2 regions of the Pseudarthrobacter sp. NIBRBAC000502771 genome follow, and region 1 is predicted to be linked to the other one. Evidence: riboswitches for the same ligand, from Rfam matches in the RefSeq annotation. Region 1 holds a riboswitch; the other holds the start of a gene.
The links. A riboswitch is a leader RNA that binds a small molecule or an ion and turns the genes downstream of it on or off. The one in region 1 is predicted to bind glycine.

Region 2: another riboswitch for glycine. It lies ahead of gcvP (aminomethyl-transferring glycine dehydrogenase); the one in region 1 lies ahead of gcvP (aminomethyl-transferring glycine dehydrogenase).

What each region holds. Positions count from the first base shown of each region.
Region 1 covers NZ_CP041187.1:623,540-630,686, reverse strand. The annotation lists gene glyA (serine hydroxymethyltransferase) at 1-591, opposite strand, end outside; gene gcvH (glycine cleavage system protein GcvH) at 588-971, opposite strand; gene gcvT (glycine cleavage system aminomethyltransferase GcvT) at 1,018-2,130, opposite strand; gene gcvP (aminomethyl-transferring glycine dehydrogenase) at 2,141-4,993, opposite strand; glycine riboswitch at 5,147-5,246, opposite strand; glycine riboswitch at 5,557-5,654, shown strand; gene cycA (D-serine/D-alanine/glycine transporter) at 5,808-7,147, shown strand, end outside.
Region 2 covers NZ_CP041187.1:200,493-207,639, forward strand. The annotation lists gene gcvP (aminomethyl-transferring glycine dehydrogenase) at 1-2,520, opposite strand, end outside; glycine riboswitch at 2,713-2,810, opposite strand; gene NIBR502771_RS00925 (TetR/AcrR family transcriptional regulator) at 2,902-3,438, opposite strand; gene NIBR502771_RS00930 (MFS transporter) at 3,521-5,077, shown strand; gene NIBR502771_RS00935 (Dps family protein) at 5,165-5,644, opposite strand; gene NIBR502771_RS00940 (APC family permease) at 5,866-7,147, shown strand, end outside.

The DNA of each region.
Region 1 (7,147 bases):
GTCCAGCTGGCGGGCATAGGCCGACCAGCCGGCAACGATGAGCTGCGGCTTCGTTTCCAGCGCCAGCCGTTCCACTTCTGCCATGTCGATCGTGTGGGTGTCTTCGCGGACCTGGTACGGGACCACGTTGTAGAGCTTGCCGGAAAAGTTGATCCGCATGCCGTGGGTCAGGTGGCCGCCGTGGGCCAGGTTCAGGCCCATGATGGTGTCGCCGGGCTTGATCAGCGCGTGCATCACCGAGGCGTTGGCCTGGGCGCCGGAGTGCGGCTGCACGTTGGCGAACCCGGCACCGAAGAGCGCCTTGACCCGGTCGATGGCGAGCTGCTCAGTGACGTCCACGTGCTCGCAGCCACCGTAGTAGCGCTTGCCCGGGTAGCCTTCGGCGTACTTGTTGGTCAGGACGGAGCCCTGCGCCTGCATCACGGCCACGGCGGTGTGGTTCTCCGAGGCGATCATTTCCAGGCCCTCACGCTGGCGGCCCAATTCGTCGTCGATCTTGGCGGCGATTTCGGGGTCCAACGCGGACAGGTCCGCGTTGAGGCTCGGGGAGACTACCTGCTCGAACACTGCGGTGTCAGCGGGGGCACTCACAGTTCGCCGCCGTTCGCTTCGGCGTATTCCTCTGCGGACAGCAGCGGGCCCTCTTCGGTGACGGTGACCTTGAAGAGCCAGCCGGCGCCGTACGGATCGTTGTTGATCACGGCAGGGTCGCTGACGACGTCGTCGTTGACTTCCGTGACCTCGCCCGTGACAGGGGAGTACAGGTCCGAGACGGACTTGGTGGACTCGATCTCGCCACAGGTCTCGCCGGCCGTCACGGTGGAGCCAACCTCGGGCAGGTCCACGTAGACGATGTCGCCCAGTGCTTCGGCGGCAACAGCGGACACGCCAACCACGGACGGACCGGAGCCGTCAGCGGCGATCCATTCGTGCTCGGCGGAATACTTCAGTTCGGCGGCAACTTTAGCCATGGTGTTTTTCCTTAAGTTTGGGGTTCAAGAGTGGGGAAGCGCGAAGCTACTTTTGGCGCTTGTAGAACGGCAGGGCGACAACCTCGAAGGGCTCGGCCTTGCCGCGCAGGTCCACGTCCAGTGCGGTGCCCAGCCCGGCGTGCTCGACGTCGACGTAGGCCAGTGCTACAGGGTAGCCCAGGGTGGGGCTGGGCTGGCCGGAGGTCACCTCGCCCACCACGTTGCCGTCCTTGAGGACCGGGTAGCCACCACGGCCCGCGCGCCGGCCGAGGCCCTTCAGGCCGACGAGCTTGCGCTTGGAGCCGGACTCCTTGGCTGCCTCGAGTGCGGCCCGTCCCACGAAGTCGCCTTCCTTGGACTTGAGCGCAACGACGGGGCCAAGGCCGGCGTCGAACGGTGAACGCTCCAGGGACAGCTCATTGCCATAGAGCGGCATGCCGGCCTCGAGGCGGAGTGAGTCGCGGGACGCAAGACCGCACGGGATGATGCCGAACTCTTCGCCGGCCTGGGCCACGGACTCCCACAGGGAAGCGGCGCCTTCATTGGGCAGGAAGAGCTCAAAGCCGTCTTCGCCGGTGTAGCCCGTCCGGGCCAGGATGACGTCCTGGCCGGCGATGGTCAGCTCGTTGAACGCGTAGTACTTCAGGCCGGTGACCAGGGCGTGCTGGGATTCATCCGTGAGCTTGAGCAGGATGGCCTCGGCGTTGCGTCCCTGGACTGCGACGAGGGAGGTGGCCGACGAAGCGTCCTCCACCTTGACGTCGAAGTTAACTGCCCGTTCCGCGAGGGCTGCCGCCACGGTGGGGGCGTTGCCGGCGTTGGGGACCACCAGGTATTTTTCGTCGCCGAAACGGTAGGTGATGAGGTCATCGATGATGCCGCCGTCCTCGTTGCAGATCAGCGAGTACTTGGCCTTGCCATCCGCGATGGCGGACAACTTGCCCACCAGGGCGTAATCCAGGAAGGCGCCGGCTTCGGGGCCGGTGACCCAGACTTCGCCCATGTGGGAGAGATCGAACAGGCCCGCAGCTTTGCGGACGGCGTGGTGCTCGGCCAGTTCGGAGCTGTACTTGAGCGGCATCTGCCAGCCGCCGAAGTCGGTGAAGGAAGCTCCCAGCTTCTTGTGCTCTTCGTAGAGAGCCGTGTAGTTCTCAGTCATTGGGGGATCCTTAGTTTTCGAACTCGGACAGCGGCGGGCAGGAGCAGATCAGGTTCCGGTCTCCACCGGCACCGTCGATCCGGCCCACCGGCGGGAAGTACTTGTCCTGCTTGAGGTGGTGGACGGGGAAGACAGCCTGTTCGCGGCTGTACTGACGGGTCCATTCGGAGTTCACGACGGCGGACGCGGTGTGGGGTGCGTTGCGCAGCGGGGAGTCCTGCACAGAGAAGTCGCCGTTGGCCACCTGGTCAATTTCCTTGCGGATGGTGATCATGGCCTCGATGAAGCGGTCGATCTCGGCCAGGTCCTCGGACTCGGTGGGCTCCACCATCAGCGTGCCGGCCACCGGGAACGCCAGGGTGGGGGCGTGGAAACCGTAGTCGATGAGGCGCTTGGCCACATCCTCCGCGGTGACACCGGTCCTGGCCGTGAGTTCGCGCAGGTCCAGGATGCATTCGTGCGCCACGAGGCCACCTTCGCCGGTGTAGAGGACCGGGAAGTAGTCGTTCAGGCGCACGGCGACGTAGTTCGCAGCGAGCAATGCTGCCTTGGTGGCCTGGGTCAGGCCTTCCCCGCCCATGAGCTTCACGTAGGCCCAGGAGATCGGAAGGACTCCGGCGGAGCCGAAGTTCGAGGCGCTGATTGCCACGCCGTGGCCTTCTTCATGCGCTGCCTTGTTCGCGTCGCCGGGCATAAACGGTGCCAGGTGGGCCTTCGCCGCGACCGGCCCGACGCCGGGTCCCCCGCCGCCGTGCGGGATGCAGAAGGTCTTGTGCAGGTTCAGGTGGGACACATCCCCGCCGAACTTGCCCGGCTGGGCCAGGCCCACCAGGGCGTTCAGGTTGGCGCCGTCAACGTAGACCTGGCCGCCGGCAGCATGGACGGCCTCGCAGATCTCAGTCACGTCCGCATCGTAGACGCCGTGGGTGGACGGGTAGGTGATCATGATGGCCGAGAGGACGTCTTTGTTCGCCTCGATCTTTGCGTACAGGTCCTCGTGGTCAATCGTTCCATCCGCAGCCGTGGCAACGACGACGACCTTCATGCCGGCCAGGACGGCGGAGGCGGCGTTGGTGCCGTGGGCCGAGGCCGGGATCAGGCAAACGTTGCGCTGGGTGTCGCCGTTCGCGCGGTGGTAGCCGCGGATGGCCAGCAGGCCGGCCAGCTCGCCCTGGGACCCGGCGTTGGGCTGGAGGGACACCTGGTCGTAGCCGGTGATTTCCGCCAAGTCGGCTTCCAGGCCACTGATCAGTTCACGCCAGCCTTCGGTCTGGGAGTCCGGGGCGAAGGGGTGGATGGAGGCGAACTCCGGCCAGGAGATGGCTTCCATCTCGGCGGTGGCGTTCAGCTTCATGGTGCACGAGCCCAGCGGGATCATGGTGCGGTCCAGCGCGAGGTCCCGGTCAGAGAGCTTGCGGATGTAGCGCAGCAGCTGGGTTTCGGACCGGTGGGTGTTGAACACCGGGTGCTGCATGTACTCGGAGGTGCGGAGCACCTCTGCGGGCAGTTCGAAGCCCTCGGCGTCCACCACGGGGCCGGCACCGAAGGCGACGGCGATCGCGGACAGGATTTCCGGCGTCGTGGTTTCATCCACGGACACGCCGATGGTGTCGGCATCAATATGCCGCAGGTTGATCCCGCGTGCTTCAGCAGCGGTGATGACCTTGGCGGCCTTGCCGGGAACGGAGACCGTGACTGTGTCGAAGAACGTCTCAGTGGCCAGTTCCCGGCCTGCGACCTTGAGGGTGGTGGCCAGGGCGCGGGCGTTGTTGTGGACGCGCTCGGCGATGGCCTTCAGTCCGTCCGGGCCGTGGTAGACGGCGTAGAAGGAGGACACGATGGCCAGCAGGGCCTGCGCGGTGCAGATGTTGGACGTGGCCTTTTCGCGGCGGATGTGCTGCTCGCGCGTCTGCAGCGCCAGGCGGTAGGCCGGGAGGCCGGCGTCGTCCTTGGACACGCCCACCAGGCGGCCGGGCATGGAACGCTCCAGGCCCTTGGCCACGGCCATGTAGGCGGCGTGCGGGCCGCCGAAGAACAGCGGCACCCCGAAACGCTGGGTGGAGCCGACGGCGATGTCGGCGCCCTGCTCGCCCGGAGGCGTGATCAGGGTCAGTGCCAGCAGGTCGGCGGCGACGGTAACCAGTGCACCGCGCTGCTTCGCCTCGGCGATCACGCCTGCGTGGTTGAAGACGCGGCCGGAGACGCCGGGTTGCTGGAGCACGATCCCGTTGATGGCACCTTCAGGGAGTCCCTTGGACAGGTCGGCAACCTCAACCTCGAAGCCGAGCGCCTCGGCGCGGCCTTTGACGATGGCGATGGTCTGGGGCAGGACGTCGGCGTCCAGGACGGTCTTGCCGTCGCGGGCGTCCTTGTTTTTGTTGGCGCGGCGCATCATCAGCACGGCCTCGGCCACGGCGGTGGCTTCGTCCAGCAGGGAGGCGTTGGCGATGGGCAGGCCCACCAGGTCCTGGACCATGGTCTGGAAGTTCAGGAGTGCCTCGAGCCGGCCCTGGGAAATTTCGGGCTGGTACGGGGTGTAGGCGGTGTACCAGGCCGGGGCCTCGAGGATGTTCCGGCGGATCACGGCAGGGGTGATGGTGTCGTAGTAGCCCTGGCCGATCATCTGGACCGCGGTCTTGTTCTTGGCGGCCAGCCGGCGCAATTCAGCAAGCACCTCAACCTCGCTGAGGGCGCCCTTGAGCGCGAGCGGCTTGGACTGGCGGATCGAATTGGGGACGGCGATGTCCACAAGGCCGTCAACGCTGTCGTAGCCAACGGCCTTGAGCATGGTGTCCACGTCAGCCTGGCGGCGTGCACCGATGTGCCGGTCCGCAAAGACAGACGGTTGGGATTGAATCGTCATGAGGAACTCCAGGATTGGCCGGCCACGGGTGGCTCGGCATGGATCGGGTCCCTCCCCGCTCTGTATTGGACCTGAGAGATTCCGCAAACCCAGCCAGGGCCTGCTTGCACCGTCGGTGAGTACTGCCGGAGCAGCACTGCTTTCCAGAGTCGCCTCGCCGTGACGGTACATGGGCCTGAGAGATTCCTGGGGAGGATTTGCTCCTACGGCGCCTGCCCGGTGATGGCCGGGAGAACTCTCCCGCCACAGCTCGAAAGGCTTATTGAAATGTGGGTGATTCGGCTCACAAGTTACAGGATGGCGGCACGGGGAGCAAATCGGTCCGTCATGAAGCACGCAGGCGGGACCGTTACGCAGATGCTGTCATGGCGGGCTTGACTTTTGTTCGTGACCGACGCCACACTGAACCCCGTGATCCGGCCGGGCAGCGGAACTGGCCCAAAGAACGCTGGGCGCTCCGTCGCCGGCTGTGATTGCCGGAGGCCCAAAAATGCGCCGTGCGGCTTGAAGTCCACAGCGGATGCACTCCGATAACTGAACACTGATTTACCAATCAACGCTTTTGACCTGCGGCGGGAGAGCCCTGCCGGTACGTTCAGCAGGCGCCGTAGGAGCAAACCCTCCCCAGGAAACTCTCAGGCCCACGTACCGCCGCGGTGAGGCAACTCTGGAAAGCAGCCAGGCCCTGTCCTGGCTCACCGACGGTGCAAGCACGCCATCCCGGCGAGTGGAAACTCTCAGGTCCAAGACAGAGCGGGGAGGAAATCCAATCTTTGCGACACCCCGGGTGCCGCTCGAACGATGGAGTTCCTCAATGACGACCCATTCCCCGACGTCCCCCGGCGGCGGAGCCCCGCACCTGGAGCGGCAGCTCAGCAACCGCCACATCCAACTGATCGCCATCGGCGGCGCAATCGGCACCGGCCTGTTCATGGGTTCCGGCAAGACTATCTCGGCAGCCGGCCCCTCGGTGATCTTCGTATACATGATCATCGGCTTCATGCTGTTCTTCGTCATGCGTGCCATGGGTGAACTGCTGCTCAGCAACCTCAACTACAAGTCCTTCAGCGATTTCGCCGCAGACCTGCTGGGCCCGTGGGCCGGCTTCTTTACGGGCTGGACCTACTGGTTCTGCTGGGTCATCACCGGCATCGCCGATGTCATCGCCATCGCCGGCTACTCCCGGGAACTGTGGCCCGGGGTGCCCCTGTGGATCCCCGGCCTGGCCACCGTAGCCATCCTTCTCCTGCTGAACCTCACCACCGTCAAGGCCTTTGGCGAAACCGAGTTCTGGTTCGCGCTCATCAAGATCATTGCCATTGCTGCGCTGATCATCGTTGGCCTGTTCATGATCTTCACCGGTTTCCAGTCCGACGCCGGCCCTGCCACCTTCACCAACCTGTGGAGCCACGGCGGATTCTTCCCGAACGAGTTCATGGGCTTCGTGGCGGGCTTCCAGATCGCCGTCTTCGCCTTCGTGGGAATCGAACTGGTGGGTACCACCGCCGCCGAGGCCAAGAACCCGGAGCGGAACCTGCCCAAGGCCATCAACTCCATCCCCATCCGCGTGCTCCTCTTCTACGTAGGCGCCCTCATCATCCTGATGGCAGTCACCCCCTGGACCGAGTTCAGGGCCGGCCACAGCCCCTTCATCGCCATGTTCTCGCTGGCAGGCCTGGGTGCCGCAGCCACCATCGTCAACCTCGTGGTGCTGAGCTCCGCGATGTCCTCCGCGAACTCCGGCATCTACTCGACCTCCCGCATGGTCTTCGGCCTTGCCCAGGAAGGCGACGCTCCCGACGTCTTTGGCAAACTGTCCCGGCGGAAGGTGCCCCAGAACGCACTGTTCCTCTCCTGCGTGCTGCTGCTGTCCGGCGTCGTCCTCATGTATGCGGGCCAGGACGTGGGCAAGGCCTTCGACATGGTTACCACCGTCTCAGCTGTCTGCTTCGTCTTTGTCTGGTCGATCATCCTGGCCAGCTACATCGCCTTCCGCCGCCGCCGGCCGCACCTGCATGAAGCATCGAAGTTCAAAATGCCCGGCGGTGTTGCCATGGTCTGGGTTGTCTTCGCCTTCTTCGCTTTCGTGATCTGGACCCTCACCACTCAGCCGGACACCCTGGTGGCCCTGCTGGTCACGCCGGTCTGGTTCGT
Region 2 (7,147 bases), 420 kb from region 1:
CGAAAGGGTGGGGGCGTGGAAACCGAAGTCGATCAGCCGCTTGGCCACATCCTCGGCGGTGACGCCGGTCCTGGCTGTGAGTTCGCGCAGGTCCAGGATGCATTCATGCGCCACGAGGCCACCTTCGCCGGTGTAGAGGACCGGGAAGTAGTCGTTCAGCCTGGCAGCGACGTAGTTGGCCGCCAGCAGCGCGGACTTGGTGGCCTGAGTCAGGCCTTCCCCGCCCATGAGCTTCACGTAGGCCCAGGAGATCGGCAGCACACCCGCCGAACCGAACCGGGACGCCGAGATGGCTACCCCGTGGCCTTCCTCATGCGCTGCCTTGTTCGCGTCGCCGGGCATGAACGGTGCCAGGTGGGCCTTCGCCGCGACCGGCCCGACGCCGGGTCCCCCGCCGCCGTGCGGGATGCAGAAGGTCTTGTGCAGGTTCAGGTGGGACACATCCCCGCCGAACTTGCCCGGCTGGGCCAGGCCCACCAGGGCGTTCAGGTTGGCGCCGTCGACGTAGACCTGGCCACCGGCAGCATGGACGGCCTCGCAGATCTCGGTCACGTCCGCATCGTAGACGCCGTGGGTGGACGGGTAGGTGATCATGATCGCCGAGAGGACGTCCTTGTTCGCCTCGATCTTGGCCGTCAGGTCATCGTGATTGATGGTGCCGTCCGCGGCGGTGGCAACCACTACGACCTTCATGCCGGCCAGGACGGCGGAGGCAGCGTTGGTGCCATGGGCCGAGGCCGGGATCAGGCAGACGTTGCGCTGCTGCTCGCCGCGGGAGTGGTGGTACCCGCGGATAGCCAGCAGCCCGGCCAGTTCGCCCTGGGAGCCCGCGTTGGGCTGGATGGACACCTGGTCATACCCGGTGATCGTGGTCAGGTCCGCTTCCAGGTCCGCGATGAGTTCGCGCCAGCCTTCGGTCTGGGAGTCCGGGGCGAAGGGGTGGATGGAGGCAAACTCCGGCCAGGAGATGGCTTCCATCTCGGCGGTGGCGTTCAGCTTCATGGTGCACGAGCCCAGCGGGATCATGGTGCGGTCCAGCGCGAGGTCCCGGTCCGACAGCTTCCGGATGTAGCGCAGGAGCTGGGTTTCGGACCGGTACGTGTTGAAGACCGGGTGCTGCAGGTAGTCGGAGGAACGCTCCACGGCGGCCTCCAGCACAAAGCCCTGGCCCTCGCCGCGGATCCCGGCAACGGTGGCGCCAAAGACGTCGGCAACCTCGGCGACGATGGCCGGCGTCGTGGTTTCATCCAGGGAAATGCCCACGGTGTCGGCGTCGACGGGACGCAGGTTGATCCCGCGTGCTTCGGCGGCGGCGACAATCGCGGCAGCGCGTCCCGGGACCCGGACCGTCAGGGTGTCGAAAAAGCTCGTGTGCAGCACCTCCACACCGGCACCCGCCAGCGAGGCCGCCAGTGTTCGTGCATGGCCGTGGGCGGTTTCCGCGATCGCCTTCAGCCCGTCGGGGCCGTGGTAGACGGCGTACATGGAGGAGACGATGGCCAGGAGGGCCTGCGCGGTGCAGATGTTGGACGTGGCCTTTTCGCGGCGGATGTGCTGCTCGCGCGTCTGCAGCGCGAGGCGGTACGCGGGCATCCCTGCGTCGTCCTTGGACACGCCCACCAGGCGGCCGGGCATGGAACGCTCCAGGCCCTTGCGGACGGCCATGTAGGCGGCGTGCGGCCCGCCGAAGAACAGCGGCACCCCGAAACGCTGCGTGGAGCCGACGGCGATGTCGGCGCCCTGCTCGCCGGGAGGCGTTATCAGGGTCAGGGCCAGCAGGTCGGCGGCCACGGTAACCAGCGCACCGCGGTCCTTCGCCGCCGCAATGGTGGCGGACTGATCCCAGACCCGGCCTGAGGCGCCGGGCTGCTGGAGCACGATCCCGTTGATCGCACCTTCAGGGAGGCCCTTGGACAGGTCGGCAACCTCAACCTCGAAGCCGAGCGCCTCGGCGCGGCCCTTGACGATGGCAATGGTCTGCGGCAGCACGTCAATGTCCAGGACGGTCTTGCCGTCGTGGGCGTCTTTGGTCTTGTTGGCGCGGCGCATGAGCAGCACCGCTTCGGCCACGGCGGTGGCTTCATCCAGCAGGGAGGCGTTGGCGATGGGCAGGCCCACCAGGTCCTGGACCATGGTCTGGAAGTTCAGGAGTGCCTCAAGCCGGCCCTGGGAAATTTCGGGCTGGTACGGGGTGTAGGCGGTGTACCAGGCCGGGGCCTCGAGGATGTTCCGGCGGATCACGGCAGGGGTGATGGTGTCGTAGTAGCCCTGGCCAATCATCTGGACCGCGGTCTTGTTCTTGGCGGCCAGCCGGCGCAATTCAGCAAGCACCTCAACCTCACTGAGGGCATCCTGCAGGCGGAGGGCCGTGTCCTGGCGGATGACCTTGGGCACGGCGGTGTCCACCAGGGAATCGACCGTGCCGTAGCCCACGGCTTTGAGCATGGTGTCGGCGTCGTCCTGGCGGCGTGCGCCAATGTGGCGGTCTACGAAGGTGGTGGAGGTTGGGGTAACCGACACGAAGGAACTCCATTTATTCAGGCGGCGCAGGGTACGCCACAGCTATTCGGGTCCCTCCCCGCTCTGTATTGGACCTGAGAGTTTCCGCGTCGCCTGCCTGCGCAGGAACCGCTTGCACCGTCGGTGAGCACAACAGCCGTTCCGCTTCCCCCAAGGGAGGCCGGACAACTGCCTGCTGCTTTCCAGAGGTGCCTCGCCGCGGCGGTACAGGGGCCTGCGAGATTCCTGGGGAGGATTTGCTCCTACGGCGCCTGCCTGTACTTCCGGCAGAACTCTCCCGCCGCAGATCAAAGGCTATTCATTTGTTGGATCATGACGGCCGGTGACAGCCCTCACAACTCTCCATTGTCCTACGCCAGAAGCCCTCCGGCAAATGGAAAACTACCTGCGGAGCCGTTCCAACGCGGCCAGGAGTTCCTCCACGTCAGCGGCTGCTCCGCCTTCCGGCGCAGGGCCCACGGAAAGCATGGCATTGAAGTACAAACCGTCACCCATATACAGGACAGCCCTGGCCAGGCCGGGCCCCACATCCGCAGCAATCTCGTCCAGCCACCGCTGCTGGATGGCGGCGAACCGGCGGCGGGTCTCCTCATGCGCCACCTCGGCAAGCCGCGTGGCGGCCACAATGACCCGGTCCAGAGGAGTATCCGCCCAGACAGAGGAACGGATGAAATACGCGGCGGCACCTTCGCTGGCCGAAGCCATCGCGTCGGCATCCGCCTTGGCCAACCCCTCAAGGCGGTCCAGCAGCACGGCGATGAGCGCTTCCTTGTTGGGAAAGTGGTAGAGGAGGCCACCTTTGGACACCCCGGCCTTACGGGCTACGGCGTCGAGGGTTGCAGCGCGCTCCCCCACTTCGATCAGCAGGGACTCGAAGGCGTCAAGGACCGCATCACGGGCTACAGGCTTTCGGGGCATGCCTTCCATCATGCCCTCCACCGGCAGGGAAGAAGGAATGCTTCGGTTTCAAACTATACCGTCCAGACGGTACAGTTATTACATGACGATCTCCATTCGCCCGGCCTCCTTACAAAGGGACAGCTCCGCCATGCGGCCACCGTGGCGGGATTGGCTCGCGTTGGGGCTGCTGATGTTTCCCGTGCTGCTGGTGGCAGTGGACAATACCGCCCTGACCTTCGCCCTGCCCGCCATCGCCCGCGCCCTGGAACCGACGGGCCTGCAGCTGCTGTGGATCGTGGACGCCTATCCACTGGTCCTGGCAGGGCTGCTGGTATCAATGGGAAGCCTCGGCGACCGGATTGGGCGGCGGCGGCTGCTGGTCGTCGGCAGCCTGGGCTTCGCAGGGCTGTCCGCCGCCACGGCATTCGCGCCCACCCCGGAGTGGCTGATCGCCGGCCGCGCGGCGCTCGGGTTCTTCGGCGCCATGCTGATGCCGTCCACCTTGTCGCTGATCCGGAACATTTTCCCGGAGCCCAACCGCCGGCGGATGGCCATTGCCATCTGGGCTGCCGGATTCTCCGGCGGCGCCGCCCTGGGCCCCATCCTCGGTGGATGGCTGGTGGAGCACTTCTGGTGGGGTGCCGTGTTCCTGGTGGCCGTGCCACTCATGCTGCCCCTGCTGGCGCTGGGGCCGGCCTTCATTCCGGAGTCCAGGGATCCCGCGCCGGGAAGAGCGGACATTCCCAGCGTCCTGCTATCCATGCTGGTCATGGTGCCCGCCGTCTACGGCGTAAAGTCAGTAGCCACCGAAGGTCCGGGGCCGGCCGGGCTGGGAAGCATAGCCTTCGGCCTGGCCATGGGCATTGTGTTCGTGCGGCGCCAGCACCGGCTGGAGCACCCGCTGCTGGACATGTCACTATTCCGCAACAGGGTGTTCAGCATGGCCATCAGCGCCAACGTTTTGGCCCTGTTTTCCTTCAACGGGTTCATCCTTTTCCTTGCCCAGCACCTCCAACTCCTGGAGGGGATGACACCGTCGGCGGCGGGCATTGCCATGCTCCCGGCCCTGGCAGCCACAGTGACGGCAGGGCTGGTGGTGGTCCCGCTGGTCCGGAAGGTGCGTCCGGGGTACGTCGTGGCCGCGGGCCTGTCCTTCAGTGCCGTCGGCTACAGCATGGTGGCCTTCGGTAACGACGGCGGGGGCCCGCCCCTGCTGCTGGCAGCATTGCTGGTCCTGGCGCTGGGCGTAGGCACGGCGGAAACCATCTCGAACGACCTCATCCTCGGCTCGGCCCCGCCGGCGAAATCCGGCGCTGCGGCAGCGATTTCCGAGACGGGCTACGAGGTGGGATCGCTGCTGGGGACCGCGGTGCTGGGCTCCATCCTGACCGCGTCCTACCAGCAGAACCTCCGGCTGCCGGCGGGGCTGGAGGCCATGCTGCCCGGAACCTCGCTGCACAACGCCAGGGAAACGCTGGCCGGTGCGGTGGACGCAGCCAACCTGGTGCCGGCACCGCTCGCCGGAGCCCTCAAGGACGCTGCGGCGGCCGCCTTCGATTCCGGCGTGCACGTTACGGCGGCAATTGGGCTGGTCCTCATGGCGACGGCGGCAGTGCTCGCCGCCGTCGTCCTCCGGAAAGTGCCCAAAGCGGCTTAGCGGAACATCCGCAGTATTGCCCGGACAACAGCCAGGCGTCCGGCGCGGCGGGATCCGCCGGCGCCGGACGCCCGTGTGGACTGCCCGCTACTTGGAGTCGGCCGCGGTGACCTTGGCGGTGGGCTTCATGTTTTCCGCCTGCACCATCCAGGCGAACTGCTCCAGCCGGGCGATGAACTCGTGCAGGAGGTCCGCGGAGGTGGGGTCTTCCTCATCCACTTCGTCATGGACCTTGCGCATGGTGCCCACGGCCGCTTCCATGGCAGCGACGATCCGCTCGATGGCATCCGCGGTGCTGATCAGCCCTTCCGGGAACTGGGCCAGGCTGGTGGTCTCGGCAACGGTGGCGCTGCGGCCGTCGGGAAGCGCGTGCAGGGCGCGCATGCGCTCGGCGGTGTCGTCGGCGAACTGGCGGGCAGCGTCCACAATCTCGTCAAGCTGCAGGTGAAGGTCGCGGAAGTTGGTGCCCACGATGTTCCAGTGCGCCTGCTTGCCCTGAACGTGGAGCTCGATCAGGTCCGCCAGGACGGCCTGCAGGTTGTTGGTCAGTGTCGGTGAAGCTTTCATGCATCCTCCTCAATTGGTCCAGTACGGCAGACGCTACCAGCCCCGAACGGCGCGGCGGCAGGGCTAAAGGCAATTTCTCAGTGAGCTTACTAATTTCGGAAACCAGTCATAAACGAATGTGATTCATATTGCGTCTTGCATCACAGGCGGGGCACCCCCATACTAAATGAACGCCATTCATATAGTGACCTCCGTCTCACAGCCTTCCAGAAAGTGGTGCCATGACAGAGACAATCCGCACCAGTACTGCCAAACCCGGCCCGCACGCGCACGCGCCCTCCGCGGACGGCGTCAGCGCCAAGGGACTCAAGGGCGGCCAGCTCGGGCTCCTGGCCGTCGTCGTCCTGGGCATTTCCACCATTGCCCCCGCCTACACCCTCACCAGCGCACTGGGGCCCACCGTCAATGAAGCCGGCCTGCAGCTGCCCGTCATTTTCCTCATTGGGTTCATCCCCATGATCCTGGTCTCGCTCGCCTACCGGGAGCTCAACGCCGACTCCCCGGACAGCGGCACCACTTTCACCTGGGTGACCAAGGCATTCGGTCCGTGGATCGGCTGGATGGGCGGGTGGGGCCTGCTCGCCGCCAACATCATCGTGCTGTCCAACCTGGCCGGCGTCGCCGTCGACTTCTTCTACCTCTTCCTCTCCCAGCTCACCGGCTCCCCCGAACTGGCGGACCTCGCGGACAACAAGGCGTTGAACGTCATCACCTGCTTTGTCTTCGTGGCGCTGGCCGTCTGGGTCAGCTACCGCGGCCTGCACACCACCAAGCTGGTGCAATACAGCCTGGTGGGCTTCCAGCTGCTGGTGCTGGGCCTGTTCGTGGCCATGGCCTTCGCCAACTGGTCCACCTCGGAAACAGCAATCCCGTTCAGCTGGGACTGGTTCGACGTCACCAAGATCGAGACGTTCGGACAGATCGCCGCCGGCATCTCCCTCTCGATTTTCGTGTACTGGGGCTGGGATGTCTGCCTGACGGTCAACGAGGAAACAGCCAACGGCAAGAAGACCGCCGGCGTGGCCGGTACCTTGACCGCCGTCATCGTCCTTGCCATCTACCTGCTGGTCAGCATCGCCACCATGATGTTCGCCGGCGTCGGCGATACCGGGAACGGGCTGAACAACGCCGAGAACCACGAGAACATCTTCACGGCGCTGGCCTCCCCCATCATGGGCCCGTTCGCCATCCTGATGTCCCTGGCCGTGCTGTCCAGCTCCGCCGCGTCCCTGCAGTCAACCTTCATGTCGCCCTCGCGCAGCCTGCTGGCCATGGCACACTACGGCGCGCTGCCGGCACCCTTCAGCCGCATCAGCAGCAGGTTTTCCACGCCGGGCTTCGCCACCATCGCCGCCGGCGTCATGTCTGCTGGGTTCTACGCAGTCATGCATGTGGTCAGCGAGAACGTCCTGAACGACACCATCCTGGCCCTGGGCCTGATGATCTGCTTCTATTACGGCCTCACCGCCCTGGCCTGCACGTGGTACTTCCGCCACAGCCTGT